Regions from separate parts of the Cedecea neteri genome, predicted to be linked through region 3. Evidence: predicted binding sites of a transcription regulator. Region 3 holds the regulator's gene; each other region holds the start of a gene.

Region 1 (9,970 bases), 570 kb from region 3:
GATCTTTTGCGAATTGAGAACTGGTTAGATTCACGCCAATATCAAACATCTCTCCCTCCAAACGACAACCGCCCCTGAGGGCGGCTATTTCATTACTGCTCTTTTTCCGAGCGCGTCTCTTCAGATTCAGGCTCATCATCTTCATCGCCATTACGCCCTTTACCGACGTAGAAGCGGGAGAAGAAGACGCCAACCTCAAACAGACAGTACATTGGCACTGCCAGAAGAGTTTGCGAGAAAACATCCGGCGGCGTTAACAGCATGCCGACCACAAAAGCCCCAACCAGAATATAAGGGCGCTTCTGTTTCAATGATTCCGGTGTCGTCACCCCCATCCAGCACAGCAGGATAATGGCGACGGGCACCTCAAACGCTACGCCAAAGGCCATAAACAGCGACATCACAAAGTCGAGATACTTCGTGATATCCGTCGAGACGACCACACCTATTGGCGCGGTTTTTGTCAGGAAGCCAAAGGCCAGCGGGAAGACGACAAAGTAAGCAAAGGCAATCCCGATATAAAAAAGCAGGGTGCTGGAGAACAGCAATGGCATCACCAGCTTACGCTCATGTTTGTACAATGCGGGGGCAACAAAAGCCCAGATCTGGTACAGAATGACCGGCGCGGCCAGGAACACCGAAACGTAAATGGTTAATTTTATCGGGGTAAAGAACGGTGAAGCGACATCGGTCGCAATCATCGTTGAGCCTAATGGCATGTGTTTGATCAGCGGCGCGGAAACCACCTGATAGATGTCATTAGCGAAATAGACCAGCGCCAGGAAAATCACCAGCACGGCGATCATGCTGTTCAGCAGACGCTTACGCAGCTCGATCAGATGGCTAATGAGCGGTTGGGTATCTTCAACAGCCATAGTTACGATTTTTCACCTGGAGGTTGCGTTGGGGTGACAGCAGGTGCAGCTTCGGGCAAAGGCTTCACCTGAGGCTCGGCAGCAGGTTCGACGACGTTTTCAACCGCCACTGGCGCCGGAGGCACAGCCTCTGACGGTACGGCATCAGGCGCAGCCGCCTGATGTGCCGCATTGGCTGGCGTTACGCCTTCATGACTTTGCTGTTCATCCTTTACCAGCGGGTTATGGATGGTATGAGCTTCGTCGCTGTTCTTTTCAGGATCGTGCTGGGTATAGGAACGCTTCATCGACTCAGCGGCCTGGCGCAGTTCGTCCATTGACGCCTTCAGTTCAGGCGTCAAATTATCCATACTGGCTTTCTCGACCTTTTTCAGGCTGTCCTGCAGTTCCTGCAGCTTCAGTTCCTGAGCGAGTTCGTTCTGCACCGTGGTAGCCAGAGAGCGCAGCGCGCGCACCCAGCCAACAACTGTTTTTACCGCCACCGGTAAGCGCTGCGGACCCAGAACAATCAGGCCAATCACAAACACCAGCAGCAGTTCGCCAAAACCAATGTCGAACACGGTTTATACCTGCTCTTTATCGTTGCTTTTTGCTTCGTCTTTTTTCACGTCGCTCGGTTTTTCAGAGAGGGATTTCGCTGTGAAATCAGCATCCTTCTCACCATTTTCTTTCTCTTTGCTGTCGTCGTCACTCATGGCTTTCTTGAAACCCTTAATAGACGCGCCAAGGTCTGAACCTAAAGAGCCCAGTTTCTTGGTGCCAAACAATAAAACAACGATAACAACAATGATTAGCAATTGTGGCCAACTGATGCCCATACCTACTCCTGAATAAAGATGTTAAGGCAATGAGAACCGCTATTATACGGCAATCACCCGTTAATTCCGATTAAAGTTCAGGCAGAGCGCCGCCAGCCAATCAGCCAGACAACGATTCCCCCCGCCATCAACCAGGCAGGCATAAAGTCCCACTCAGGTTTGTTGATCAGCAGCAGCGTCCCGCTCAATATAAGCGTGGCACCGATGCCGAACAGGTAACGCGACTGTCCCTGCCGCACGTGATGAAGTTGCAGGTCGCGCTGAATTTTATCAACGCTAAGCTGTAATTGCTTGCCCTGGCGCAAACTGTTGTACACCAGTTCCGGCAATTCCGGCATTTTTTCCACCCAAAAAGGCGCTTTTTCTTTGAAAGCACGTACCAGGGCAGGAATACCAACCTGATCTTTGATCCAGCTTTCCAGGAAAGGTTTCGCCGTTTTCCACAGATCCAGCTGCGGGTAAAGCTGCCTACCGACGCCTTCAACGTATAAAAGCGTCTTCTGCAGTAAAACTAGCTGAGGCTGAACTTCCATGTTGAAACGACGCGCGGTATTGAACAGGTTCAGCAGCACATGGCCAAAGGAGATCTCCGCCAGTGGCTTCTCAAAAATAGGTTCACAAACAGTACGAATCGCAAACTCGAACTCTTCGACATTTGTATCTGCCGGCACCCAGCCGGAGTCCACATGCAGCTCGGCTACTTTGCGGTAATCCCGATTGAAGAAGGCAATAAAGTTTTCTGCCAGATAGCGTTTATCGTCTTTGTTCAGCGAGCCGACGATACCGCAGTCGATACCGATGTATTGCGGATCTTCCGGATGGTCGTAGCTCACGAAAATGTTGCCCGGATGCATATCCGCATGGAAGAAGCTGTCGCGGAAGACCTGCGTAAAGAAGACCTGCACGCCACGTTCGGCAAGCAACTTCATGTTGGTGCCCTGAGCTTCGAGCGCAACGGTGTCGGAGACCGGAATGCCATAAATCCGCTCCATCACCATCATGTTCTCGCTGCAGTAGTCCGAATAAACCTCCGGCACATACAGCATCGGGCTATTTTCGAAGTTACGGCGCAGTTGGATGGCATTCGCCGCTTCACGCAGCAGGTTTAACTCATCGATCAGCGTTTTTTCGTATTCACGCACCACTTCCAGCGGACGGAGACGCCGGCCATCCGGCAGCAAACGCGGCACCCAGCGGGCGAGACGATAGATAAGCTTCATATCGGCTTTGATCACCGGCAAGATATCAGGCCGAATGACCTTAATCACGACCTCTTTGCCGCTCTCTTTCAGGCGTGCGGTATGCACCTGAGCAATGGAGGCGGAAGCCAGAGGCTTGATGTCAAAATCGTCGAACCAACTTTCAACGGGAATGCCACCCATCGCCAGTTCAATCTGTTTCTTCGCCAGCGCGCCGTCAAAAGGCGCAACTCTGTCCTGTAGCATAGCCAGTTGGTCAGCAATGATCGGTGGGAACAGATCGCGACGGGTTGAAAGCATCTGACCAAACTTGATCCAAACGGGCCCAAGCTCCTGCAGCGCAAGGCGAAGACGTTCTCCCAAAGGCTTATCGCGGTGACGATTCGGCATCCAGAACAGGCAACGCCGCCACAAACGTAACGGCAGGGTAATGCGCATTTTGGGAATCAGTTCATCAAGGCCATAGCTCAGAAAGGTACGGACAATGAAATAAAGGCGGCGAATTTCTCCTGGCGTCATTTGCCCTCCAGCTTATCCAGCCGTTTGCTGAGTGCGTCCACCAAGCGTGCCAGCGCTTCGGTTTCCTCTGAGAACCAGGCCACTTCCAGCGAACCCGGCGCAACACGCCACTCTTCAGTGAGCGCTTCCCCCAGATACTGCTGATTGCGGATCAATCCTTTCTTCAGCAGCTTTCCGCCATGACGCGCAAACTTACTGATACCTTCGGAGGCAATATCGCCTATATACGGAGCCAGCAGTTCCGCAGGGTCAAACTCCGCGAGATCCATCAACGATGCCAGATTTTGTACAACCTGAATGTCACCCGCCACGTCAAGTTCACCGCTGCGAATCAGAGCGGTGAGTTGCTGGCGATCGCGCAGTTTCGGCAGCACGCCGATATGGGTTGTGACGCTACAATCTGCCTCACCTTCCCACTGACTCAAGACGTCCAGCTGTTGTTCACTGAACACCAGTACCAACGGCGCTGAAAATTCTTTCAGGTTAACGCGCAACGTCTTGCCCTGCAGGCGTTGACGTGCGGATTTCAGGCTACGATCGCGCCAGAGGAAGGTGTTCAGCACACCTTCGATTCCGGCAGTCATCAGCGACATAAATGGCATCGCGGCTCCCTGTTAGAATTTATAGCCACGGTGCAGGGCGACAATCCCACCGGTCATATTGTAGTAGGTGGTGTTTTCAAACCCGGCTTCTTCCATCATGCCTTTCAGCGTTTCCTGGTCCGGGTGCATGCGAATGGATTCTGCCAGGTAACGATAGCTTTCGCCGTCCTGAGCCACCATTTCACCGATGCGCGGCAAAATGTGGAAGGAATAAGCGTCATAGGCTTTGTTCAGTGGCTCGAAAGCCGGTTTGGAGAACTCAAGCACCAGCAGGCGGCCACCAGGTTTGAGCACACGGAACATAGAGCGCAATGCAGCGTCTTTATCCGTGACGTTACGCAGGCCAAAGGAGATGGTGATGCAGTCAAAGGTGTTGTCCGGGAATGGCAACGCTTCGGCGTTAGCCTGCACGTATCTGACGTTCCCCACGATGCCGATATTGCGCAGCTTTTCGCGACCCATTTTCAGCATTGAATCGTTAATATCGGCCAATACGACTTCACCGGTCTCACCAACGAGACGAGAGAATTTCGCCGTCAGATCGCCCGTACCGCCCGCAAGATCCAGCACGCGCTGGCCACGACGCACACCGCTACAATCTATGGTGTAGCGTTTCCACAACCTGTGGATACCAAAAGACATCAGGTCGTTCATTACGTCGTATTTCGCCGCAACAGAGTGGAACACGTTCGCCACCATATCGACCTTTTGCTCTTTAGCTACGGTACGGAAGCCAAAGTGCGTTGTTTCCTGGGATCCGGACTCCTTGGATTCATCAACCATCTCAATGCCTGCTTAATAAAGAAAGTGTTCGGGAAGTGTAACAGAATGGGCGTGAAAGCCCTATGATTCAACCGTGCTACTCAGCCTCAGTTTAACGCTCTTCACCCGTGCGCGATGAAGACAAAGTATCGAATTCAGCCTCAGGTTCTTCGCCCTCACGACCCAGTCTAGCCGAATCATCCTCATCTTCCTGACGGGCTCGTTCGACCAGATCCGGATTCATCTCGCGTTTGACTTCTACGCCAAGACCGCGAAACGCATCCGCCTGAACCAGAATATTCCCACGCCCGGATGAAAGTTTTTTCATCGCCTGCCGGTAGTTATCCTGCGCCTTATCGAGGCTTTGCCCAATCGCAGACATATCATCCACGAACAGTCGCATTTTATCGTACAGGCGCCCCGCCCTGTCGGCGATTTGCTGGGCATTGCGGCTTTGATGTTCATAGCGCCACAGATTGGCAATAGTGCGCAGCGCCACCAGCAGCGTCGTCGGGCTCACCAGCATAATATTATTTTTCAGCGCTTCGCTAATCAGTTCAGGCTGCCTGTCGATAGCCAGCAGGAAAGCGGGCTCAACGGGAATAAACATCAACACGTAGTCCAGAGAACGTAGCCCCGGCAGTTGTTGGTAATCTTTGCGCCCCAGCAGGCGAATATGGCTGCGGACAGCGGCGATGTGCTCATTCAGTGCACTTTCACGCGTGAGTTCATCTTCACCATTGAAGTAGCGCTCATAGGCTACCAGCGTCATTTTTGCATCAATAACAACGTCTTTGCCCTGCGGCAGGCGAACGATAACATCCGGCTGCATACGACTGTTGTTTTCAAGCTGGATGTTTACCTGAGTCTGATATTCATGGCCTTCACGCAGGCCAGACGCTTCCAGTACCCGAGTTAACACCACTTCCCCCCAGTTACCCTGGGTTTTGTTGTCGCCCTTTAGCGCTTTGGTGAGGTTGAGCGCCTCTTGCGCCATTTGTGCATTGAGCTGCTGCAGATTGCGGATTTCATGCGTCAGCGTATGCCGTTCACGGGCTTCCTGACCAAAACTCTCCTGAACCTGGCGCCGGAAGCCATCTAGCTGTTCACGAAGTGGGGAAAGCAGCACGTTCAGGCTTTGGCGGTTCTGCTCTTCAACCTTTCGCCCGCTTTGCTCAAAAATACGGTGGGCCAGATTCTCAAACTGTTCGTTCAGCCGTTGTTCACTGTTAAGCATCTGGCGATGCTTATCTTCGGCATTGAGTCGGGTTTGCTCGAGCAATGTGGTCAGCTCGCGAATATCTGCTTCCTGCCCACTGTTGATTTCCATTTGGGCACGGACTTCACGGTTAAGCTGGTCGCACTCTTCCCGCCAGTGCTGGTTTTGCTGAAGCTCCTGCCGCGCGGCTGTAAGCTCGCCGTAGATTTCACGCTGTTCTCCATGCAAAGCCGCCAGCCGCTGCGCCGCCCGCAGACTGGCAATAAGCCAGCCGGTCAGCAAGCCCACCAGCCCGATGCCCAGCCCAAACAACAGTGAAATATCCATGCATCCCCCAAAACAATATCAACATCGGCAAAATAAAATTCTGCTGTATAAATGTCCAGATGAAAAGGGATTTTCCGGAAGGGAGTGCGCAAAGCATAAAAAAAGCCGGCGAGCGCCGGCCTTATGAACGGAAAAGCAAAACTACAGCAGGCGACGCGCCGCCTCGACCACGATTTTCACCGCGTGGCTTTCCGTTTTCTTCATCGTCTCAGCATTAGGAATCTCTTGCTGAGTACGGTTCACAATGACCCCGGCAACCATACCCGCACGCAGGCCCTGGCTGGAACACATGGTCAGCAGCGTGGCAGATTCCATTTCATAGTTCATCACGCCCATTTCCTGCCACTCTTTCATTGAGCCTTTGAAGCGGCTCACCACGCGGCCGGACAGCGTATCGTAACGCTCCTGCCCAGGGTAGAAGGTGTCGGAGGATGCGGTCACGCCGATGTGGGTCGTCGCGCCCACGGCTTTTGCCGCTTCAACCAGCGCAGTAGTACATGCGAAGTCTGCCACAGCCGGGTATTCCATTGGCGCGAAGTGCAGGCTGGCACCATCAAGGCGAACGGATGCGGTGGTCACGAGCACATCGCCCACGTTGATGTTCGGCTGAATCGCCCCGGTCGTCCCGACGCGCAGGAAAGTACGGATGCCAAGCTGCGCCAGTTCTTCAACAGCAATAGAGGTAGATGGGCCGCCGATACCAGTAGAACAGATGATCACCGGCTTGCCGTCGAGTTCAGCACGCCAGGAAGTGAATTCACGGTGGGAAGCCAGCTTAACCGGCTTGTCCATCAGCGCGGCGATTTTTTCCACACGCTCAGGATCGCCAGGGACGATGGCAAGCGTAGCCCCTTGCAGGTCATTTTTAGTGAGGCCGAGATGGAAAACATCAGACTTGGACATAACAGACTCCTCTGTTGAGTAGGTTTCAGGAGAAGCAAAGCGACACTTTACAGAACCCCTGAGCATAATTTCGTGATGACGCTCACTTTGAATGAAACAAATTACATTATTTGTATATTCACATGCGATCAGCATCACAATTAAGTGTCGATCGGGCTATTTTTTGAACTTTGACGGCGTTTTTTGCCCGCCAGATTTGCTACTAATCCTGGCTATAGTTATCACACTGCGCTAATGCTGGTTCGGAGAAAACCATGAAACAAAAGCAAACAACACATAACACACCGGGCGAAGGCTTCGCACCGGCGGCCTCACCCATCGCCCCCACTGCTTTGCTAACGCCGGACGACGCTATTCTTTCTGGGGAAACGTCTATTCCAAGCCAGGGCGACAATATGCCGGCTTACCACGCCAGACCCAAAAATGCCGATGGCCCGCTGCCGGTCGTTATTGTCATTCAGGAGATTTTTGGCGTTCACGAACATATCCGAGATATTTGCCGTCGGCTGGCGCTTGAAGGCTATCTGGCCATCGCCCCGGAGCTTTATTTTCGCCAGGGAGAACCGGGTGACTTCGCCGATATCCCCACGTTGTTAAGTGGCCTGGTCTCAAAAGTACCGGACAATCAGGTGCTGGGCGATCTTGATCATGTGGCCAGCTGGGCGTCACGCAACGGTGGCGACGTGCATCGCCTGCTGGTAACCGGTTTTTGCTGGGGCGGGCGAATTGCCTGGCTTTATGCGGCGCACAATCCACAGCTCAAAGCGGCCGTCGCCTGGTACGGCAAGCTGACGGGTGAGAAAACGTTGAATTCTCACCATCACCCGGTAGATATCGCCGTCAATCTTAATGCGCCAGTGCTAGGCCTGTATGGTGGCCAGGATACCGGGATCTCTCAGGAAAGCGTTGAGACCATGCGCCAGGCACTAAGAGCGGCCAATGCCAGGGCGGAAATCATTGTTTACCCGGAAGCCGGACATGCTTTTAACGCAGATTATCGCCCGAGCTACCATGAAGAGTCGGCCAAAGATGGCTGGGAAAGGATGCTCGAGTGGTTTAAACGCTACGGCGTGAGAAAGTAATAAGAAAGGGGGCTAATAAGCCCCCTTTGTGCCTGGCATCAAGCGGTGCGCAGATTCTGCGCCGCTTGCACCATGTTAGCCAGCGCCGCACGGGTTTCCGGCCAGCCACGGGTTTTCAGGCCGCAGTCCGGGTTAACCCACAGGCGCTCTGCCGGAACGGATTCCGCCGCTTTCTTGAGCAGGGCTTCAATCCATTGCACATCCGGAACGTTTGGAGAGTGGATGTCGTACACGCCAGGCCCGATTTCATTCGGGTATTCAAACTCTTTAAACGCCTCCAGCAGATCCATATCGGAACGGGAAGTTTCGATGGTGATCACGTCCGCATCCAGCGCCGCAATGGAGTCCATGATGTCGTTGAACTCGCAGTAGCACATGTGGGTGTGGATTTGGGTGTCATCTCGCACCACGGCGGCGTTCAGACGGAAGGCTTCCACGCCCCACTCCAGATAAGCCTGCCAGTCAGACTGGCGAAGCGGTAAACCTTCTCGCAGAGCGGGTTCATCAATCTGGATGATACCGATACCTGCGGCTTCCAGATCCGCTACTTCATCACGCAAGGCCAGCGCAATCTGCTTCGCGATAGTCTCGCGGGAAACATCTTCACGCGGGAAGGACCAGCAAAGAATCGTCACCGGGCCGGTCAGCATGCCTTTAACTGGTTTGTCGGTCAGGGACTGCGCGTATTTGGCCCACTCAACGGTGATCGGCTCCGGGCGACTGATATCACCGATAACAATCGGGGGCTTCACGCAGCGAGAGCCGTAGCTCTGCACCCAGCCGTTTTGAGTAAAGACGAAGCCGTCCAGATGCTCGCCGAAATACTCAACCATGTCGTTACGCTCGGCTTCGCCGTGCACCAGCACATCCAGGCCCAGACGTTCCTGCTCAGCAATCGCCTGTTTAATATGTTCGGCGATACCGGTCCGATAGTTGTTGGCGTCCAGTTTTCCCTTTTTGAAGTCCAGGCGCAGGCCGCGAATTTCAGTTGTTTGTGGGAAGGATCCGATGGTCGTCGTTGGCCAGGCAGGCAGGTTGAAGCGTTCACGTTGTGCCGCCGCACGGGCAGTGTAAGCATTCTGGCGCTGGCTGTCCTGAACGGTAATTTTAGCCAGACGCTCGCTGACAGCGGCATTGTGCACACGTTTGGACTGACGACGAGCCAGAATCGGTGCGCTCCATTCAGCAATTTTTGCGGTATTCCCGCTGTTTAACGCTTCAGTCAGCAGAGACAACTCGGCACACTTCTGCAGGGCAAAAGCAAACCAGCTTTTCACTTCGGCATCCAGGCGAGTTTCTACGCTCAGATCAATGGGACTGTGCAGCAGGGAACAGGAAGATGCCACCCATAGCTCACGTTTACCCACCAGATCTTTTAACTGAGCATATTTCTCCGTTAGATCGGCACGCCAGACGTTACGACCATTGATAACCCCCGCAGAGAGTAGCCAGTTTGCAGGCAGTTTCTTATGGATGTCATTCACGTCATCTTTGCCATGCACAAAATCAACGTGCAGACCCTGCACCGGCAGTGCGGTGATGGTGTTCAGGTTTGGCCCCACGCCTTCGAAGTAGGTGGTAAGCAGCAGCTTCACCTGGCCGGTCAGCGCGTCGTAAGCGAGTTTGAAGGCTTCCAGCCATGCTTTTGGCAGCTCCAGCACCAG
Region 2 (9,970 bases), 1.0 Mb from region 3:
TATGTGGCGTATTGGCCTGAGCGACAAAGCCGCACTGGCGGCGACCTACCGGGCGGTAAACCTGTCCGAACTGGTGCGCAGCACCGCAAATCAGGTGTTGGTTCATCAGTTCTCGTCTTTAACGCTGGACGATGTCCTGAGCGAGCGGCGTGACGACCTGGCCGGGCAGATTAACCAGGCCGTGCAGCAGCAGCTGGATAGCCTGCACAGCGGCGTGGAAATTCTTTCTACCGTCGTGGAGGCGATTCATCCGCCTGCCGGCGCGGCCGATGCCTTTCATGGCGTGCAGGCCGCGCAGATTGCCGCCCAGTCGCTGATCCTGCGGGAGCAGGGAAGTGCGGCCGAAAAAGCCGCGCTTGCCGCGACCAATGCCGCAGTGCGTGAGAACACGGCGCAGGTCAATGCCACCGAAGCGTTAAGCGAAGCTCAGGCAACGGCCACCCGCTTTGCCGCGCAGAAAAACGCGTACCAGCAGGCCGGACAGATCTTTATCGACGAGCTTTGGTTTAAACAGCTTCAGCAGGCGCTCAGCGGCCGCCCGTTATTGGTCATTGACCAGCGAATTGGTGCCGGTTCGCCGCCCACGCTCGATCTGCGTGATTTCCCTACTTCTACCGATGCGGCGCGGCGTGACGCGCCCGCTAAACCCGCACAGGAGCTTTCCCGGTGAGCCATTCGCACTCTCATGGACATCATGATCACCACCACGGCCACGGCTGCAGTCATGGTCACTCTTCCGCCCCGGAAGGGGGTAAAAAAGGCGCCTGGAAGCGTATTGCCGCCGCCGTTGTTTTGGTTGTTATTCTGCTTGCGGCCGCGAGTCTGGTGCAGGTGAGATCCGGTGAATCCCTGGTGATCACTCGTTTTGGCAAACCTGTCCGCGTACTGCTGAAACCGGGGCTTGCCTGGCGCTTGCCCGCCCCTTTTGAAACTGCGACGGTGGTGGATCTGCGCCTTCGGACGACGTCCAGCGGGCTGCAGGATGTCGGCACGCGCGATGGCCTGCGGATCATCGTTCAGTCCTACGCGGTGTGGGAAGTGGATAGCACCCCTGAGCATGTGCAGCGGTTTATGCGGGCAGTGCAAAACCAGCCGGACGAAGCGGCCCGGCAAATTCGTACTTATTTAGGTTCGGCGCTGGAAACCACCGCCAGCGGCTTCACGCTTTCTCAACTGGTGAACACCGACGGCAAACAGGTTCAGCTGGCGCAGTTTGAGTCTCATCTTCAGCAGCAAATCAGCCAGCCGCTGCTGCAAAGTTACGGCATCAGGCTGGTGCAGATGGGTACCGAGCGCCTGACGTTGCCTGCCGTGACGCTCAACGCCACGGTTGACCGTATGCGCGCAGAGCGTGAAACCATTGCGATTGAGCGTACGGCGGAAGGTAAGCGTGCGGCGGCAGAGATTCGTTCGGCTGCCGATCGCGATGCCCGTATTACAGAAGCTCAGGCCTCGGTGAAAGCGGCGGATATCGAAGCCCAGGCCCAGGTACAAACGGCGTCGATTTACGGCAAAGCCTACGCCAGCGCACCGCAGCTTTATAGCCTGCTGCGCCAGATTGACGCCCTCAGCGGCATGGTGAATGGGCAAACCCGACTGGTGCTGCGTACCGATGCCAAACCGTTCAGCCTGCTGGTTGACGGGCCGCAAATGGATAAAGCGACGGATAAAAAACCATGACCGAACGGCAAAAACTTGAGCCCGGTGGGCCGTGGGCGCAGTCGATTCGGCTGGCGTTTATCGCGATTTTTGTGCTGACGCTGTTTGCCGCCGGGGCGTGGCTGCTGTCGAATGTCCGGCAAATTCCACCGGGTAGCAGGGCCGTGGTGCTGCGCTTCGGCGCGGAGCAGCGGGTGGCTGAACCAGGCTTGCTGCTTGCCTGGCCCGCGCCGGTCAATGAAGTGGTGATGGTGCCGGGGCCGGATCGGGTGATTGAACACCGGGTGACCGCGCTGCTGCGCTCGTCCGAAGCGCAAAGCCTGGATATCAACGGTGGCCCCGGCAATGATGCTGTTTCGGGCTCAGGTTTCTTGCTCACCGGTGACGCGGGCGTTGTGCAGCTGGATATTAGCGTGTTTTACCGGGTCAGAACGCCAACCGCTTACGTCCTACAGGACAAACATGTCCTGCCCCTGCTGGATCGGCTGGTGGAGCGCGCGGCGGTCGCGGTTTGCGCTTCCCGCGATCTGGATACCATTCTGGTTGCCCGGCCCGAAATGCCCGGCAACGATATGAACGTGTCTCAGCAGCGCGAGCAGCTACGGAGCGACGTGCAGCGAAATATCGAACAAAACTTGCTGCGGCTGCAGGCATCGGGGAGCGACGCGGGTATCACGCTTGAGCGGGTAACCGTGCAGTCAGCTTTACCACTGACGACCGTGGCGGCATTCAACGCGGTCTTAACCGCCAGCCAGCAGGCCTCGAAAGCAATCGCGACGGCGCAAAGCGATGCCTCATTAACGCGGCAAAAGGCGGTTCAACAGGCCGATCAGATGCTACAAACCGCCCAGGCCAAAGCGCAGGAGAGCGTGGCGAAGGCGCAGTCGGACACGGCGACGATTGCCCGACTGGCCAGCAACCATGACGATCCCGATTTACTGGGACGCATTTACCGCCAGCGCATAGCCGGGATCCTGTCCCAGGCCGGATCGGTGATTACCGTGTCGCCGCAGGATGATGCCCATTTGATCCTGCAGGGTGTAGCGCAACAAGAGGCGACGAAACCATGACTTCTTCTGTACAAGCCGGTGGGGCGCTTACCCGCCAGGAGCAGCGGTATATCACTCGCCAGCTGATGCTGGCGCTGGTGGCCAGCGGGGCACTTATTCTGGGGCTGCTTTGGCGGTGGCTGGCGCCTCAACAGATTGCCGTCGGCGATTTACTTTTGGGCGCGGCTTCGGTGGTCGTTGCTGTCCCGGTGCTGCGTCACGCGCTGCATAGCCTGCGCTATCCCAGCCTGCACGGATTGACCGACCAGCTTATCGCGCTGGCATTGTTGGGTGCCTGGGCGACGGGCGATCTTCTGACCGCCGCGCTGCTGCCGCTGATCATGATCGTCGGGCATATTCTCGAAGAGCGAAGCGTCATTGGCTCACAGGAAGCTATTGCAGCGCTGAGCAAACTCACGCGCAGCCGGGCGAGGCGATTAAGCGCAGATGGCCAGCTACAGGAAATCGACAACCACGATCTCGAACCAGGCGATGTGGTTGAGGTGCGTGCCGGGGATCATATTCCTGCCGACGGCCTGGTGCTGGAAGGCAAAGCCAGCCTGGACACAGCGCCCATTACCGGGGAGTCCGTGCCGCAGGAAGTTGAGCCGGGTGCGGAAGTTTTTGGCGGGGCGATAAACCTTGATGGCCTGCTGCGCATCCGGGTCACGCGTACCGGAGAAACCTCGACATTGGGGCGCGTGATCGCCCTGATGCAAAGCGCGGAACAGGCAAGCCCGCCGATAACGCGCCTGCTCGAGCGCCATGCGGCACGTTATCTGCTTTTAGTGCTGATGATTGCCGCCAGTACCTGGTTCCTGACGCAGGATGCCCAGGCGATGCTGGCCGTTTTGGTGGCGGCCTGTCCCTGCGCGCTGGTGCTTTCCGCCCCGGCATCATCTATTGCCGGGCTGACGGTGGCCGCCCGCCACGGCATTTTAATTCGCGGGGCGGCGTTTCTTGAGGAGCTGGCGGAGATCAACGCCGTAGTGGTCGACAAAACCGGCACGCTGACCTACGGCAGGCTGCATCTGCAGGCCGTGGCACCATACGGTGATACCGATCCCGCCTGGCTGCAAACCCTGGCGGCGAGCCTGGGCGCGACCAGTAATCACCCGGTCAGCCGCGCGGTGAGCGAGATTGTTTCGCGGGAAGTCTGGCTGCCCCTCGACAACGTGCGTGAGCATCAGGGGTTAGGCGTTTCTGCCTCTACAGCGCAGGGAGAAGCTGTGCTTGGCAGGCGTGAACTGTTGGCCGCCACGTTGACCGACTTACCTGAAGCCCCTGAACACGATGGCCCGATTGTCGGGCTGGCGCTGGATGGCCGTTTTCTTGGCTGGCTGCTGCTGGCCGATAGTCTGCGTGACGAGGCAGCCACGGCGATGGCCGAGCTGCGCGATCTTGGGCTAAACCGACAGCTTTTACTGACCGGCGATCGCCAGTCGGTTGCCGACCGGATTGCGCACCAGGTGGGGATTACCGACGTGGTGGCCGGGGCGCTGCCCGCGGATAAGCTGGCACAGGTGAAACGACAAATCGACAGCGGCTATCGGCCTATGGTTATCGGCGATGGTATCAATGATTCGCTGGCATTAAAGGCTGGCGTGGTGGGTGTGGCAATGGGGGCTGGTGGGTCCGATATCGCGATGTCTTCGGCGGATATTGTGCTGATTGGCAGCGATCTTCGTCGCCTGGGCACCTGCGTGCGGCTGAGCCGCCGCTGTCGCCGGACTTTGCAGGTCAACGTGTTTATCGGCCTGGGCTGGACGCTGGCCATTGTTGCGATGGCGGCTTTTGGCTGGCTGGGAGCATCAGGTGCCGTTATCGCCGCGCTGCTGCATAACCTCAGCACGCTGCTGGTGCTCGGCAACGCGGGAAGGTTACTGCGGTTTGAAGAGAAGCTGAGCGAGCAGGCATAAAAAAAGCGCCTTCATCAGAAGACGCTTTACTTTTTGGGGCTGTAACTTAGAACGCGTAGTTAAAGTTAGCGCCGTACAGCCAGGCTTTACCTTCAGATTTGAAGGTGTATGGGCCTTCTTCGATATTGACTTTCTGACCGTGCATGTAGGAAACGCCGACGTCCACAGAAGCGTCTTTGTTAAACGCATAGGTGGTACCGGCGCTCAGCCACAGGCGATCCTGGTCTGGAATGGAGATAGAGCGCTTATCAGCCGGAACCGGGCTGTCATCGAACGCGATACCGGTACGGAACGTCCAGTTGTCGTCCATGTAGTAGGTGGTACCCAGCGCGATGCGGTAAGCATCTTTGAAGCCTTCATCTTTATAGAACAGCGTCTGGCCATTGCTGCCGGTTGCCTTCAGCTCCTGGAACTGGCTCCAGCTGGTATAGGTCAGGCTATAGTGGACGGCCCATTTCGGCGCCACTTTGTTATAACCGGACAGTTCCCACATTTCTGGCAGATGCAGACTCAGAGAGCCAGGAACGGTTGCACCGTTGGTTCCGGAAGGCAGACCAAAGTTCGACAGCAGCGGGTTAAACGCCGCAGGTAAACTGCTCTTATAGTCGCCGTCAAAGTCGACTTTGACTTCTGAACGGTAGGTAAAGCCGTAGCGGTTGTCTTTATTAATTTCATAAAGAATACCTGCGTTCCAGCCGAAGCCCCATTTATCACCCTTCAGGTGGGCAATCTGAGTATCGGCCGGCAGTGTCCCGATAGCCTGGCGTTGAGCCGGAGTCAGTGGAGACGCTGGGTTGCCAGCAATCAACTGCGGCAGATCGCCTGCGTAACGCTCAATCTTCGCTTTAGCATAAACAGCGTCGAAACCGAGGCCGAAGCTCCAGTTGCTGTTCAGTCGGTAAGCGCCGCTCAGGTTCAGGTTCAGGGTGGTCAGGTCGGTGGTACCGCCCATCGAGCCCGCTGCATAGCTGTCATTATATTCGGTGGCCAGGCCGTAGTTCGAGGTGACGGAGGCACCCCAGCCAAACTGTTCGTTAATCGGCGCAACAAAGTGCAGGTTAGGGACCCATGCGGTTGGTGCGATGTTTTTCGCATCCAGGCTTTTGCCTGACGGCGAACGGCCAGAGATATCAACGTCCGGGTCAACGAAGATCGCGCCAGCAGAGAAAGAAGGGCGATCGAACATCATGATGGTAGCGGGGTTGCGGCTTGCTGAACCCGCATTATCCGCAACTGCACCTTCCCCCGAATACGCTCGGCCAAGGCCAGAGGAAGAGAACTCGTTTAATTGAAAGCCGGCGGCGTACGCCTGGGAGGAGACTATTGCCACTGCAACCGCGAGGGCTGACTTTGTAAACAGGTTTTTCTGGCTCATGACCAAAACCTCATTGATTTATTTTTATGCAAACAATGTTACATACCGTAACAGGAGCGCGAATAGTAGGGACTGATCGGGTACAGAGAAATCAGACCAGTGGCGAGAGTATAGGTCTGACCAGCGAGGATGTTGCAAGTTTGTTTCTAAAGTTTTTCATGTTTGATCTTGAAAACGGGATCTGAGTGGCAAAATTGGGGGGAACTTCTCATCAAAGCGGGGATGTTATTTGTTTTAGATCATTTTTAAGTGTGATTTCCGTCACTTGTCGGTTTTGTGAGGATTATCAACTGGAGCCGATGCAACGGCGGGCGTAAAATAGCCACAATTATTTTAACCATTCTCCTTTTTTAAGCCGCATTACAGAGGAAAGCGTGATGAGTAAAAATACCGCCGATGAAACCCCGGTTTGCTGCTGCATTGATGTCGGTTCTATTATCGACAACACAGATTGCATCGCCTCCTACAGCCGTGTATTTGCTAGCAAAACAGAAGCCGATGAAGTCCTGGCTGCGTTAACGGCTAAGGCCCGTGACGTTGAGTCTGAACCTTGTCAGATTACACCGCGCTACACCGAAGTTGCCGATGGCGTGCAGCTGGATATTGATTTCCAGTTTAGCTGCCAGGCCGAAACGATGATCTTCCAGCTCGGCCTGCGTTAAGTTCCTCCTCTCTAATTCCCCCGTGTAAAGCGGGGGCGTTCATTTCGTTATGTAATAATTCGTGTCGCTTCTCCCATTTTTCTCGCCAGCCAGTTGGCTGAATGTGAATTTTTAGTTAAGACTGTGATCAGGTCAGACCACTTTTTGTCTGTATTCACTTTTTTAGCAGGGGAGCGTTATGAGTCAGGCACTGCCGTTGATTACCCGCCAGGGCGATCGTATTGCCATTGTCAGTGGTTTACGTACGCCGTTTGCCCGCCAGGCCACGGCTTTTCATGGTATTCCCGCCGTCGATCTCGGCAATATGGTGGTGAGTGAGCTGATGGCCCGCAGCGAAGTGCCGCCTGAAGCGATTGAGCAGCTGGTATTTGGCCAGGTGGTACAAATGCCGGAAGCGCCAAACATTGCCCGTGAAATTGTGCTGGCGACCGGCATGAGCGTCCATACCGATGCCTACAGCGTCAGCCGTGCGTGTGCCACAAGTTTCCAGGCCGTTGCAAACGTGGCCGAAAGTTTGATGGCCGGTACAATCCGCGCCGGGATTGCAGGCGGCGCAGATTCCTCTTCCGTGCTGCCTATTGGCGTCAGCAAAAAGCTGGGCCGCACGCTGGTGGACGTGAATAAAGCACGCACGCTCGGGCAGCGGCTGAAACTGTTTTCCAAATTACGTCCTCGCGATCTGTTACCTGTTCCTCCCGCCGTGGCTGAATATTCTACCGGTCTGCGTATGGGGGATACCGCTGAGCAGATGGCGAAAACTCACGGCATCACTCGCGAACAGCAGGACGCGCTGGCGCATCGTTCCCACGAGCGTGCCGCTCAGGCCTGGCAGGAAGGAAAACTGGCTGATGAAGTGATGACGGCGTTTATTCCTCCCTATCGCCAGCCGTTCGCCGAAGATAACAACGTGCGTAGAGGCTCAAGCCTCGCCGATTATGCAAAACTGCGCCCAGCGTTTGACCGCAGGCACGGCACCGTGACCGCAGCGAACAGTACACCGCTGACCGACGGCGCTGCGGCCGTGATCCTGATGACCGAATCCCGGGCAAAAGAGCTTGGCCTCAAGCCGCTCGGTTTCCTGCGCAGCTACGCATTCACCGCCATTGATGTCTGGCAGGATATGCTGCTTGGCCCGGCGTGGGCGACGCCGCTGGCGCTCGAGCGCGCGGGGATCACGCTGAATGATTTGACTCTGTTTGATATGCATGAAGCTTTTGCCGCGCAGACGTTAGCCAACCTGAAAATGCTTTCCAGTGAAAACTTTGCCCGCAATGTGCTGGGCCGGGCTCACGCGACGGGCGAAGTCGATGACGCGAAATTTAACGTGCTGGGCGGGTCGATCGCCTACGGGCATCCGTTTGCGGCGACGGGCGCAAGGATGATTACCCAGACGCTGCATGAACTGCGTCGCCGTGGGGGAGGCTTTGGCCTCGTGACCGCGTGTGCGGCCGGTGGGCTTGGTGCGGCAATGGTTCTGGAGGTGGAGTGATGGCACAGCAAGGCGCATTCGATTTACACATCCGACTGGATAACGTTGCCGTAGTGACCATCGACGTTCCGGGCGAAAAAATGAATACCCTGAAGGCCGAATTTGGCGCGCAGGTACACAGCATTATTAAAAAGCTGCGTGACAACCCGAGCGTGCAGGGGCTGGTATTTATCTCCGGTAAACCGGACAACTTTATCGCCGGGGCCGATATCAACATGATAGGCGGCTGTAAAACAGCTCAAGAAGCACAAGAGCTGGCGCGACAGGGGCAGCAGATCATGGCGGAAATCGCCGCGCTGCCGATCCCGGTGGTGGCCGCCATTCACGGCGCCTGCCTGGGTGGTGGCCTGGAGATGGCGCTTGCCTGTCACGTCCGCATTTGCACCGATTCACCTAAAACGCTGCTTGGCCTGCCGGAAGTGCAATTGGGCCTGCTGCCGGGCTCGGGCGGCACTCAGCGTTTGCCTCGCCTGGTCGGCGTCAGCAATGCGCTGGACATGATTTTGACCGGCAAGCAGCTGCGCCCGCGTCAGGCCCTGAAACTGGGACTGGTGGATGACGTAGTGCCCGAATCTATTTTGCTTGAGGCCGCCGTTGAGCTGGCGCTTAAAGGGCGAAAACCTTCGCGTGAACTGCCGGTAAAAGAACGCGTGCTTGCCGGGCCGCTGGGGCGCTCGCTCTTGTTCAGCATGGTCAGCAAGAAGACCGAGGAAAAGACGCAGGGCAATTACCCGGCAACACGCCGCATTATCGAGGTGATCCGCACCGGGCTGGAGCAAGGGAGCAAAAGCGGCTATGAAGCCGAAGCCAAAGCGTTTGGTGAGCTGGCCATGTCTCCTGAATCTGCCGCCTTACGCGGCCTGTTCTTCGCCAGTACGGAGTTGAAAAAAGAGTACGGCGGTGAAGCGAAGCCCGGCAAACTAAATTCTGTCGGCGTGCTGGGGGGCGGATTGATGGGCGGCGGGATTGCCTATGTGACGGCCACCAAAGGCAAGCTTCCGGTGCGTATTAAGGACATTAACAACGAAGGCATTAACCACGCGCTGAAATACAGCTGGGATCTGTTGGAGAAGAAAGTCCGTCGCCGCCATATGAAGCCTGCTGAGCGGCAACGCGAGCTGGCACGCATCTCTGGTGGAACCGATTACCACGGCTTTAGCCAGCGAGATATTGTGGTAGAAGCCGTGTTTGAAGATTTAGCGCTGAAGCAAAAAATGGTGGCTGAAGTGGAGCAGCATGCTGCGCCGCACACCGTTTTTGCCTCAAATACTTCTTCGCTGCCGATTGCCGATATTGCCGCTCAGGCAGCGCGCCCGCAGCAGGTTATTGGCCTGCATTTCTTCAGCCCCGTAGACAAAATGCCGCTGGTTGAAGTGATTCCTCATGCAGGGACTAGCGCGGAAACCATTTCCACGACCGTGCAGCTGGCGAAAAAACAGGGCAAAACGCCGATTGTGGTAGGCGACAGCGCCGGATTTTACGTCAACCGCATTCTTGCGCCTTATGTCAATGAAGCGCTGCGCTGCCTCACTGAAGGTGAGCCGATCGAGCGTATCGACGAGGCGCTGGTGAAGTTCGGTTTCCCGGTGGGGCCGGTACAATTATTGGATGAGGTTGGGATAGACGTCGGCACGAAAATTATCCCGATTCTGCAGCAAGCCTTTGGCGATCGCTTTGCCGCGCCCGATAGCGTGGATGCAATCTTGAAGGACGATCGCAAAGGGAGAAAAAATGGTCGCGGTTTCTATCTTTATCCGGCAAAAGGGCGTAAAAGCAAGAAACAGCCTGACACAGCGATTTACACGCTGTTAGGCGTT
Region 3 (9,970 bases):
GGCACGATTTCCATCAGCCAGGCGTTCAGGAAGATAGAGATCAAAATACCGGCATTAAGGAACGTAAAGGTATTACTCATGCTGGACACCGGCAGATTAAAGTACTCTGCGATGTTTCCCATCACCATCCCGGTGACGATCACCAACGCGCCAGTCAGGGCGTAGGAGAAGAAGCTAATCCATAAGAGCTTGGTTCGGTTGCTGTTAGTCATAACGAGCCTGTGCAAGGAAATGTAAAGCGCATTGACAGCGCGGCGGACGGGCAGATTTTAGTCATTTGCGTGATCTATTTAAATGAATTATGAATTTATTGCTGAAATAAACTGAATGAATCATGAAGTGCATCACATATTTCAATCTATTTCAGTCTGTTGGCGCGGCAACTCGTTGATTTGGGTGTAAGTAAAAAACCGTAAATGGCTGGCGTCGGGTGCGGTGCCTCTTTACAATCAAGCCACTTGCTTCACTCACTGCCTTCGTAAGGAATTGTTCATGCTCAAATCGACACTGGCGGCTGTTGCAGCTGTATTCGCCCTCTCTGCGCTTTCACCTGCGGCGCTGGCTGCAAAAGGCGATCCGCACGTCCTGTTGACCACCTCGGCTGGCAATATTGAGCTTGAGTTAAATAGCCAAAAAGCGCCGATTTCGGTCAAAAACTTCGTGGATTACGTTAACAGCGGTTTTTATAACAACACCACTTTTCACCGCGTGATCCCGGGCTTTATGATTCAGGGCGGTGGCTTCACCGAAGATATGAACCAGAAGCAGCCAAACCCGCCAATTAAGAACGAAGCGGACAATGGCCTGCGTAACACCCGCGGCACCATTTCTATGGCGCGTACCGCAGACAAAGACAGCGCAACCAGCCAGTTCTTTATCAACGTAGCCGATAATGCCTTCCTGGATCATGGCCAGCGCGACTTTGGCTATGCCGTATTCGGTAAAGTCGTTAAAGGCCTGGACGTGGCCGATAAAATTTCCCAGGCGCCAAGCCATGACGTTGGCCCGTACCAGAATGTGCCGACTAAACCTATCGTGATCCTTTCCGCGAAGGTCCTGCCTTAAGTATTTCTGCGCGGGCCTCAATCGCCCGCGCTGTTCCTTTCCTGAAGCAGATAATGTCAATAAGTGGTGAGCCAGGCGTTGGAAAGCGACTAGAATAGCGCGTTCTTTTTTTGCCCTGGAGCTGCCATGTTACTGCTTATCGACAACTATGATTCCTTCACCTGGAACCTCTACCAGTATTTTTGCGAACTGGGTGAGGAGGTGTTGGTTAAGCGTAACGATGAAATTGGGCTGGACGATATTGAGCACCTGACCCCGGACAAGCTGGTGATCTCTCCGGGTCCTTGTACCCCGACCGAGGCGGGTATTTCCCTTGCCGTCATTAATCACTTTGCCGGGCAGTTACCGATTCTTGGCGTTTGCCTCGGACATCAGGCCATTGCGCAGGCCTTTGGGGCGACTATCGTACGGGCCGAACAGGTGATGCATGGCAAAACCTCCGCCATCAGCCATAACGGCGGCGGCGTATTCCGTGGGTTGAATAATCCGCTGACCGTGACGCGCTATCATTCGTTGCTCATCGATCCCGATACCCTGCCTGACTGCTTCGAGGTTACGGCGTGGACGGATAAGCAAGAAATTATGGGCATCCGTCACCGTTCGTTGGATCTTGAGGGCGTGCAGTTCCACCCGGAAAGTATTCTCAGCGAGCAGGGGCATGCGCTGCTGGCGAATTTCCTCCAGAGATGAATTGTCACTTGCCTGTGTTTGGTTTTTTATGCATATTTCGTGATTATATTTTCATTAATATCTAACGCATAAAAACGGGTGGGGAATAAATGGCAACTGAACAATCAGCGGTTACGCGGGCAACTTTCGATGAAGTGATTCTGCCGATTTATGCACCAGCAGAATTTATTCCAGTGAAAGGCAAAGGCAGTCGCGTGTGGGACACCGCCGGGAAGGAGTACGTGGACTTTGCCGGGGGGATCGCCGTCACCGCGCTGGGGCATTGCCACCCCGCGCTGGTGGAAGCGCTGAAAACCCAGGGCGAAACCCTGTGGCACACCAGCAACGTCTTTACCAATGAGCCTGCCCTGAAGCTTGCCCGTAAGCTGATTGATGCCACTTTTGCCGAGCGCGTCGTCTTCATGAACTCCGGTACGGAAGCCAACGAAACGGCCTTTAAGCTGGCCCGCTATTATGCTTCGACTCGCCATAGCCCGTACAAAAGCAAAATCATCGCCTTCTACAATGCGTTTCACGGACGTTCGCTGTTCACCGTTTCCGTGGGTGGGCAGGCTAAATACTCCGACGGCTTCGGCCCGAAACCTGCCGATATTATTCATGTGCCGTATAACGACCTCGCGGCGGTGAAAGCGGTAATGGACGATCATACCTGCGCGGTGGTGGTGGAGCCGATTCAGGGCGAGGGCGGGGTGACCGCCGCGACGCCGGAATTCCTGCAGGGGCTGCGCGATTTGTGTGATGAGCACCAGGCGCTGCTGGTCTTCGATGAAGTGCAGTCCGGCATGGGCCGCACGGGCGAGCTTTTCGCTTATATCAACTACGGCGTCACGCCTGATATTTTGACCAGCGCCAAAGCGCTCGGTGGTGGTTTCCCGGTGAGCGCAATGCTGACCACCAATGAAATTGCCTCCGCGTTCCATGTAGGCAGTCACGGCTCTACCTACGGCGGTAACCCGCTGGCGTGTGCGGTGGCCGGGGCTGCTTTCGATATCATCAACACGCCGGAAGTCCTTAAGGGCGTAGCGGCCAAACGTCAGCTTTTCGTTGAGCAACTGCAAAAGATAAACGCACAGTTCGATCTGTTCAGCGACATTCGCGGCATGGGGCTGTTGATTGGTGCAGAGCTTAACGAGAAGTACAAAGGACGCGCCCGCGAGTTTCTTTACGCTGCCGCAGCTGAAGGTGTGATGGTGTTGAACGCCGGGCCGGACGTCATGCGTTTCGCACCTTCGCTTATTGTCGAGGATGCGGATATCCTGGAAGGGATGCAGCGCTTCGCCAGAGCGGTTGCCCACGTGGTGGCGGCTTAAAACTAACTCGAGCGCCGCAGACGGCGGCTCAGCCAGATCCCATGATGAGGCCGCTGGCGCCAGGCTACCGAGGAGATGGTATGCATGGTGTTCAGGTGGCCAATAATCCGCTGTAAATGCTGCTCCATGGTGCTTAACGGCCCCGTGGGCAGCGTGTCCGGTTCCAGAATATTCGCGTCGTTTGACCCGCCAGGCCCGTCATACTCTAGCCTTTGCTGGCAGCGCTGTAATCCAATTTCACAAGACTGCAGGTACTTCTGCGCCAGGTCTGGCGTCAGCATGTTGTGTTCGCGCGCCAGGGTGGTCATGGCGTTGATATGCTCGACGATGAACTGGCTGTGGGTTACCCACAATTTCATGTCGGCCAGGTAGTGGGAGTTAAAGCCTGGCTCCTGCATCGCCTGATTGAGCGAGTTGAAAAGCGCGTTGTGCGCCTGATTGACTCGCATACGTTGCCAGGCCAGCGGCGTGGGCTCCGGATCGTTGCTTAGTATCAGCCTAATAGCATCCTGATCCGCCTCCAGTGCGTCGTGGGCGTTCTGACGCAGCAGGCCGGTTTGCCACTGCGGCCACAGCCAGATCATGCCGCCAAAGGCAATCAGGCAGCCGAGTAGGGTGTCTATGAGCCGGGGAATGATGTAACTTTCGGCGCTGAGAGTGATGAGCTGCAGGGTATATACCGCGGTGACGGTAAAACCAATGGTGGCCCAGCCGTAGCTTTTGCGGATGAACAGGTAGCTAACCAGCGTAATCATTAACATCGCCAGCAGGGTGTAGCTGTCCGGGACGTGGAAGTGCAGGGTGATACCGGCGATACACAACCCTGCCATGGTGCCTGCCGCCCTGTGAACGATGCGCACCCGTGTTGCACCGTAGCCGTTTTGCGTCACGAACATCACCGTCATCAGGATCCAGTAAGGCTTTGGCAGGTGTAAGAAGGAGCCCAGCAGGCTGGCAATGGTCAGCATCACGCCTAAACGCGCGGAGCTGCGCAAAGCAGAGGATTTGAACGAGAGATAGCTTTTCAGGGCCGGGAAAAACGGCAGACGGCGCTCACGGTCTTCCATTAAATCTCTTACGTACAGCGGCCGCTGAGTTTTCAGTACCCGGGCAATGCGGCTGAAGTGGTAATGGCAAAATTGCCCTACCGGATTATCCGGGTTCTGTCGGGCGATTTTTTCCAGCGCGTCGATCTGCTTGTCCATGGTAAAGCGCGTTGGATAGCGGTGATAAAGAATATCGTCTGCCAGCACGCGCAGACGCGCGGCGATGGTTTGGGCATTCCAGCGGATCACAGCTTCCGCATGGCTTTGCTCGACCAGTTTTTGCACCTCTTCAGGCTGGTGCAGGCTTACCGAAATGTGTTCCTGCAGATCCAGCGCAACCTGGAAAGCGCGTAACAGGCGCTTGTAGCCGTTTTGCTGGTTGGCCGACAGCATATGCAGCTGCTGGTAGCAGGTGGTGATCAGGTCGACGGCTTTTTGCTGGCGGGCCAGCAATGGGGGCAGCGCTTTTTCCGGGTCGGTATGCTGGGTTAGCAGGCTGTATTTTGCTTCGCAGTAATCTGCCAGCTGGCGGTAAAGCAGGCTGAGCGACTCCCTGAGCGGCTGTTCACGCCATAGCCGGAACCAGAACCAGTTGAAGGCGCCGTACCAGATGGTGCCGAAGATATAGAGCACCATTGGTTTCCAGATCGGCATATTTCCGGCCATGCTGAGCGTAAAAATAGCGGCGATCAGCGATGCGGGCAGCAGGCGAGCGTGAAGTGAACTGATTTCCGCCGTCACGCCGAGCAGCAGAGCCATGACGATCAATATCGCAGGCAGAGGGATGTGGGTGTAAAGCAGCAGAAGCTGCAGGATAAGGCTGCTGAGGGCGAACAGGCTGCCGCCAATAATCAAACGTTTGAAAAAGCGTTTGTGTGGCGTGTCCAGCCCGGCAATGTTGCAGCAGGCGGGAACTAACGAGAAGAGCAGGCCGTTTTGCAGGCTGCCAAGCAACAGGCCGATAGCCACGGGAAGACACAGCACAAGCGTTTGCCTAAGCGCGTAGTTAACTTCCGGGTGGTAAATTAATCTCTTCCACATAGCCTGAATTGTAGAGACAAAAAAGGCGTGTTACCGAAGCGACACGCCTTTATAAGGGCTAATTAACGGGTGCCGTAAACGACGATCGTTTTACCGTGGGCAGAAATGAGATTCTGATCTTCCAGCATTTTCAGAATACGGCCAACGGTTTCGCGGGAGCAGCCCACGATCTGACCGATTTCCTGGCGGGTGATCTTGATTTGCATCCCGTCCGGGTGGGTCATGGCATCCGGCTGTTTAGCCAGGTTAAGCAGCGTCTGAGCGATACGGCCAGTCACGTCGAGGAACGCGAGGTTGCCGACTTTCTCAGAAGTCACCTGCAGGCGGCGTGCCATCTGGGAAGAAAGACGCATCAGGATGTCCGGGTTGACCTGAATTAGCTGACGGAATTTTTTATAGGAAATTTCAGCTACTTCACAGGCGGTCTTGGCACGAACCCAGGCACTGCGTTCCTGGCCTTCTTCGAATAAACCTAATTCACCAATGAAATCACCCTGATTCAGATAAGAAAGGATCATCTCCTTGCCTTCTTCATCTTTAATCAGAACAGCTACGGAGCCTTTGACGATGTAGTACAGCGTCTCCGCCTTTTCACCCTGGTGAATCAGCGTGCTCTTCGACGGATACTTATGAATGTGGCAATGAGACAAGAACCATTCGAGAGTCGGGTCTGTTTGTGGTTTGCCAAGCACCATGCGCGGTTATCCTCTGTTATAAACTGGCTACCAAAGACAAGACATGGGACCTCTTGTCTGGCGTTGCAATCGTGAAATTTTCCCAAGCCCTGGGAGCTGGCGTGCAGGTTCGCCCTGCTGCCTGTAATTAGTCGTTTCCTCTGCTTACGGCATAAACGTCTCTGTATCGCAGCAGCATCCGGATTGTTTTAGCATAGCTTTTGGTAAGTGTCTTGTATTGTCTCGTTTCAGCATGACTTGGATCGCCTTACGTTGCCAGTTTTCACGTAGACGCGTAATCTGAAAGAAAATTTTATTACGGGAGTAGGTAAAATGCAGGCACGTGTTAAATGGGTAGAGGGCATGACCTTCCTCGGAGAATCCGCTTCTGGCCACCAAATTTTGATGGACGGTAACTCCGGGGATAAAGCGCCAAGCCCGATGGAAATGCTGCTGATGGCCGCGGGCGGTTGTAGCTCAATTGACGTGGTGTCGATTCTGCAAAAAGGCCGCCATGACGTGACGGATTGTGAGGTGAAACTGACTTCTGAACGTCGTGAAGAAGCGCCACGTCTGTTTACCCGCATCCATTTGCATTTTGTTGTAACCGGGAAAGAGCTGAAAGAGAGTGCCGTTGCCCGCGCCGTTGAGCTGACTGCAGAGAAATATTGCTCGGTGACGTTGATGCTCGAGAAAGCCGCAGAGATTAGCCACAGCTACGAAATTATTGAAGCATAAAGTGAAAAGGGCGGTATCGAGACCGCCCTTACGCCATCAGGCAATTTTCCTGCCTTCCGCCAGCCGCTGCACCAGCGGGGCCATGATCAGCTCCATCGCCAGCCCCATTTTTCCGCCCGGCACCACCAATGTATTGATGTGGGAGATAAATGACCCCTGCAACATCGCCAGCAGATAAGGGAAGTCGATGTCATCCAGCCCACGGAAGTGAATGACCACGAAGCTTTCGTCCAGCGACGGAATAGCTCGCGCGGCAAATGGGTTAGAGGTATCCACCGTTGGAACGCGCTGGAAGTTGATATGGGTACGTGAAAACTGCGGCGTAATGAAGTTGATGTAATCGTCCATGGAACGCACCACGGAATCCATCACCGCTTCCCGTGAATGGCCGCGTTCGCTGGTATCGCGCACCAGTTTCTGAATCCATTCCAGGTTAACGATGGGCACCACGCCTACCAGTAAATCGACGCAGTCGGCGACGTTATGCTGAGGGGTGACCACGCCGCCGTGCAGACCTTCGTAAAACAGGACGTCGGTGGGTTCGGGGAGCGGTTGCCACGGGGTAAAAGTGCCCGGCACCTGGTTCCACGGTACGGCTTCATCATAGGTATGCAGGTATTTACGCGATTGCCCTTTTCCGGTCTGGCCGTATTCGATAAAGGTTCGTTCCAGTAACCCGAAGTCGTTGGCGTCCGGCCCAAAGTAGCTAATATGGCGGCCAGCATCGCGTGCTTTGCGGATAGCCATGTCCATTTCCGGGCGGGTATAACGGTGGAAACTGTCGCCTTCAACTTCGGCGGCGCGCAGGTTGAGCTGCTGGAAAATCTTGCGGAAAGCGAGGCTGGTGGTGGTGGTGCCGGCGCCGCTGGAACCTGTGACCGCAATAACCGGGTGTTTGGCTGACATAGGGTGAAAACTCCGTGAGGGATCGGAAAAGAGGTCTGTAACTGCTTGTTATACTTTTCAGCCAGTATAGATCACCCTGCCAGTTAGCGGTCAGCCGCGAAACTGCCCGCGCGGCATAATGTTCACCGTTTCATGGAGTTCAGACCAAACCAGCACGGCCTCGCCGCTTTGTAACTGGCGCTTCACGTCGGCGACTTTTTGCGTCAACGAGCGCTCCTGCTCACCATAATCGGTGCCTTCCCGTAATACAAAAGATTCAATCAAATTGTCGAGCGTTTCAGGGGCGAGATCTTGCCAGGGAATGATCATTTTAGTGGTCCAGGAAGCGGGTTAGCCAGTCGGGAATACGCTGCTCAAGCCACATCTGTGGGCGCAGCAGAGTCCCGCCGACAAAGCCAACGTGGCCGCCGTAAGTCGTGAGCTGGTAATGGATATTGGGCGGCAGCGTTTCGCGATCCGGGATGACGTGGTGATCCATAAAAGGGTCGTCTTTGGCATGGATAATCAGCGTCGGAGCGGCAATTTCCGGCAACAGCGGCATGGCGCTGCACTGGCGATAGTAGTCCAGCGCGTCGGCAAAGCCATGGATCTTCGAGGTAATTAAATCATCGAACTCGCGAATGCGGCGCAGGCTTTTCAGCTTGCGGAGGTCGATAGGCAGCGAGCCAGGGTAGCTCTTCAGCTTACGGGCGGCATTTTTCTTCAGCAGATTCAGCAGGTAATGCTGATAGACGCGCGAGAAGCCCTGCTCCATGTGGTAGCAACACTGCTCCAGCATCAGCGGGGCGGAGACAATCACGCCGGCTTTCAGCGTGCAGGCCGCGCCCTGTTTTGCCATCAGGCAGGCGAGCATGTTCCCGCCCAGCGAGAAGCCAACGGCGGCTGTTGGGACTTCACCGTAGCGCTGATTCAACCATTCGAGGAAGTAGGTGCCGTCTTCCGTTTCCCCGGAGTGGTAAATGCGTTCTTTGCGGTTTGGCACGCCGCTGCAGCCGCGAAAATGCATCACCACGCCCAGCCAACCGCGTTTTTTCGCCGCTTCTATCATGCCGTGGGCGTAGGGGCTGTGGAGGCTGCCTTCCAGTCCGTGAAACACGACTAAGCGTGGTTTGTGCATGGCAGTTTGCGGATCTTCGCTCCACGCAAGATCGACAAAATCCCCGTCCGGCATATCCAGACGCTGCCAGTGGGGTTTGAAATTGATTCGACGACGAATCAAACGTGGGATCATGGTTTGCAGATGCGGGTTACTGAGTCCGCGCATCGGGCGGAAATCGTCACCTTCATCATGATGAATATTCAATTCTAAAGGACTTGTACTGGCCATATCACACTGTTAGTTTCGTTTAGTTCGCTAATTATTCTTCGGGTGTGGAGCACCCAATTCATGGACTTAACGCTTTTTCTTTCGATGCTGGGCTTTCTCTGGGTCGCCGCCATCACACCTGGCCCTAATAATACGCTACTTACCGCGTCCGGGGCGAATTACGGTTTCTTCCGCAGCCTGCCGCTGATGATTGGCATTATGCTCGGGATGCAGTGCATTTTAGTGCTTGTTGCCTTCGGCGTAGGCAGCTTAATCCTGCTTTACCCCGCCCTGCACCTTATCCTGAAGATTGCCGGGAGCGTTTACCTTTTGTGGCTGGCCTGGAAAATTGGCACCGCGAAATACGAGCGCCTGGAAACGGATGCGGCCCCGCCGTCTCCGGTACCTTTCTGGCAGGGCGGCCTGCTGCAGGTGATTAACCCTAAAGCCTGGCTGATGGCGCTGGGCGCGGTAGCCAGTTTTAGCCTTGCGGGCGCAGACTATCTGCATTCCGTGGCGATGATTAGCGTAGGGATTGCGCTGGTCAACATTGTGGCCGGGGTTATCTGGATAGCTTTTGGCAGCCTGATTGGCCTGTTCCTGCGTAGCCGTCGTTCCTGGGCTATTTTCAACGTCAGCATGGGCGTGTTAACCGCCGCCTGCGTACTGCTTATCTGGCGCTGAGGGCAAACCCTCTCCCTGCGAGGAGAGGGAAACATTAGCGTTTAGTCGCCCTGTAGCATCTGTTCAAGCTGTTCCTGAATATCCAGCCATTCCATCTCGCACTCTTCCAGCGCCGACTTCACTTTTACCTGCGTTTGCAAACATTCGTTCATCTCGGCTTTACGGCTCTGGTCGTAGATAGCGCTGTCAGCCAGCTTCTCTTCAACTTCTGCGAGCTGAGCGTTCAGCTTTTCCATCTGCTTTTCGAGCTGGGTAATTTGCTTGCGCAGCGGCTGAGTTTGGGTGCGAAGTTCGGCCTCACGACGTTTCTGGTCCTTGCGAGCCTGGGCGCTGTTGGCGTTATCCTTCGCTGATTCAGCGGGCTGATTTTCCTGTTTTTGCAGGTCGCTCAACCACTGCTGGTAATCCTCGAGGTCGCCATCGAAAGCTTCCACTTTGCCGTCATGCACCAGGTAGAGATCGTCCGTGGTGGAGCGTAGCAGGTGGCGGTCGTGCGAAACCACAACCAGA

What was found. Region 3 encodes CRP, which controls carbon source genes, mostly activating them, when cyclic AMP is high. Its sites were predicted from a motif close to ATGTGANNNNNNTCACAT; they were not measured.
Region 1: a site for CRP is predicted at 7,347-7,364, ahead of udp (uridine phosphorylase). Genes of this name have one in related genera too.
Region 2: a site for CRP is predicted at 6,252-6,269, ahead of LH86_RS20180 (YfcZ/YiiS family protein). Genes of this name have one in related genera too.

What each region holds. Positions count from the first base shown of each region.
Region 1 covers NZ_CP009459.1:1,289,438-1,299,407, reverse strand. The annotation lists gene tatD (3'-5' ssDNA/RNA exonuclease TatD) at 1-49, opposite strand, end outside; gene tatC (Sec-independent protein translocase subunit TatC) at 93-875, opposite strand; gene tatB (Sec-independent protein translocase protein TatB) at 878-1,435, opposite strand; gene tatA (twin-arginine translocase TatA/TatE family subunit) at 1,439-1,693, opposite strand; gene ubiB (ubiquinone biosynthesis regulatory protein kinase UbiB) at 1,771-3,411, opposite strand; gene ubiJ (ubiquinone biosynthesis protein UbiJ) at 3,408-4,013, opposite strand; gene ubiE (bifunctional demethylmenaquinone methyltransferase/2-methoxy-6-polyprenyl-1,4-benzoquinol methylase UbiE) at 4,026-4,796, opposite strand; gene rmuC (DNA recombination protein RmuC) at 4,888-6,321, opposite strand; gene udp (uridine phosphorylase) at 6,463-7,224, opposite strand; gene LH86_RS06070 (dienelactone hydrolase family protein) at 7,479-8,306, shown strand; gene metE (5-methyltetrahydropteroyltriglutamate--homocysteine S-methyltransferase) at 8,345-9,970, opposite strand, start outside.
Region 2 covers NZ_CP009459.1:4,333,037-4,343,006, reverse strand. The annotation lists gene hflK (protease modulator HflK) at 1-670, shown strand, start outside; gene hflC (protease modulator HflC) at 667-1,680, shown strand; gene hflK (protease modulator HflK) at 1,677-2,729, shown strand; gene LH86_RS20190 (heavy metal translocating P-type ATPase) at 2,726-4,627, shown strand; gene fadL (long-chain fatty acid transporter FadL) at 4,674-6,002, opposite strand; gene LH86_RS20180 (YfcZ/YiiS family protein) at 6,380-6,664, shown strand; gene fadI (acetyl-CoA C-acyltransferase FadI) at 6,843-8,153, shown strand; gene fadJ (fatty acid oxidation complex subunit alpha FadJ) at 8,153-9,970, shown strand, end outside.
Region 3 covers NZ_CP009459.1:716,490-726,459, reverse strand. The annotation lists gene tsgA (MFS transporter TsgA) at 1-212, opposite strand, end outside; gene ppiA (peptidylprolyl isomerase A) at 493-1,065, shown strand; gene pabA (aminodeoxychorismate synthase component 2) at 1,192-1,755, shown strand; gene argD (bifunctional acetylornithine/succinyldiaminopimelate transaminase) at 1,845-3,065, shown strand; gene LH86_RS03530 (YccS/YhfK family putative transporter) at 3,068-5,152, opposite strand; gene crp (cAMP-activated global transcriptional regulator CRP) at 5,215-5,847, opposite strand; gene LH86_RS03520 (OsmC family protein) at 6,160-6,564, shown strand; gene LH86_RS03515 (phosphoribulokinase) at 6,601-7,470, opposite strand; gene LH86_RS03510 (YheU family protein) at 7,561-7,779, opposite strand; gene LH86_RS03505 (hydrolase) at 7,781-8,797, opposite strand; gene LH86_RS03500 (LysE family translocator) at 8,858-9,460, shown strand; gene LH86_RS03495 (ABC transporter ATP-binding protein) at 9,502-9,970, opposite strand, start outside.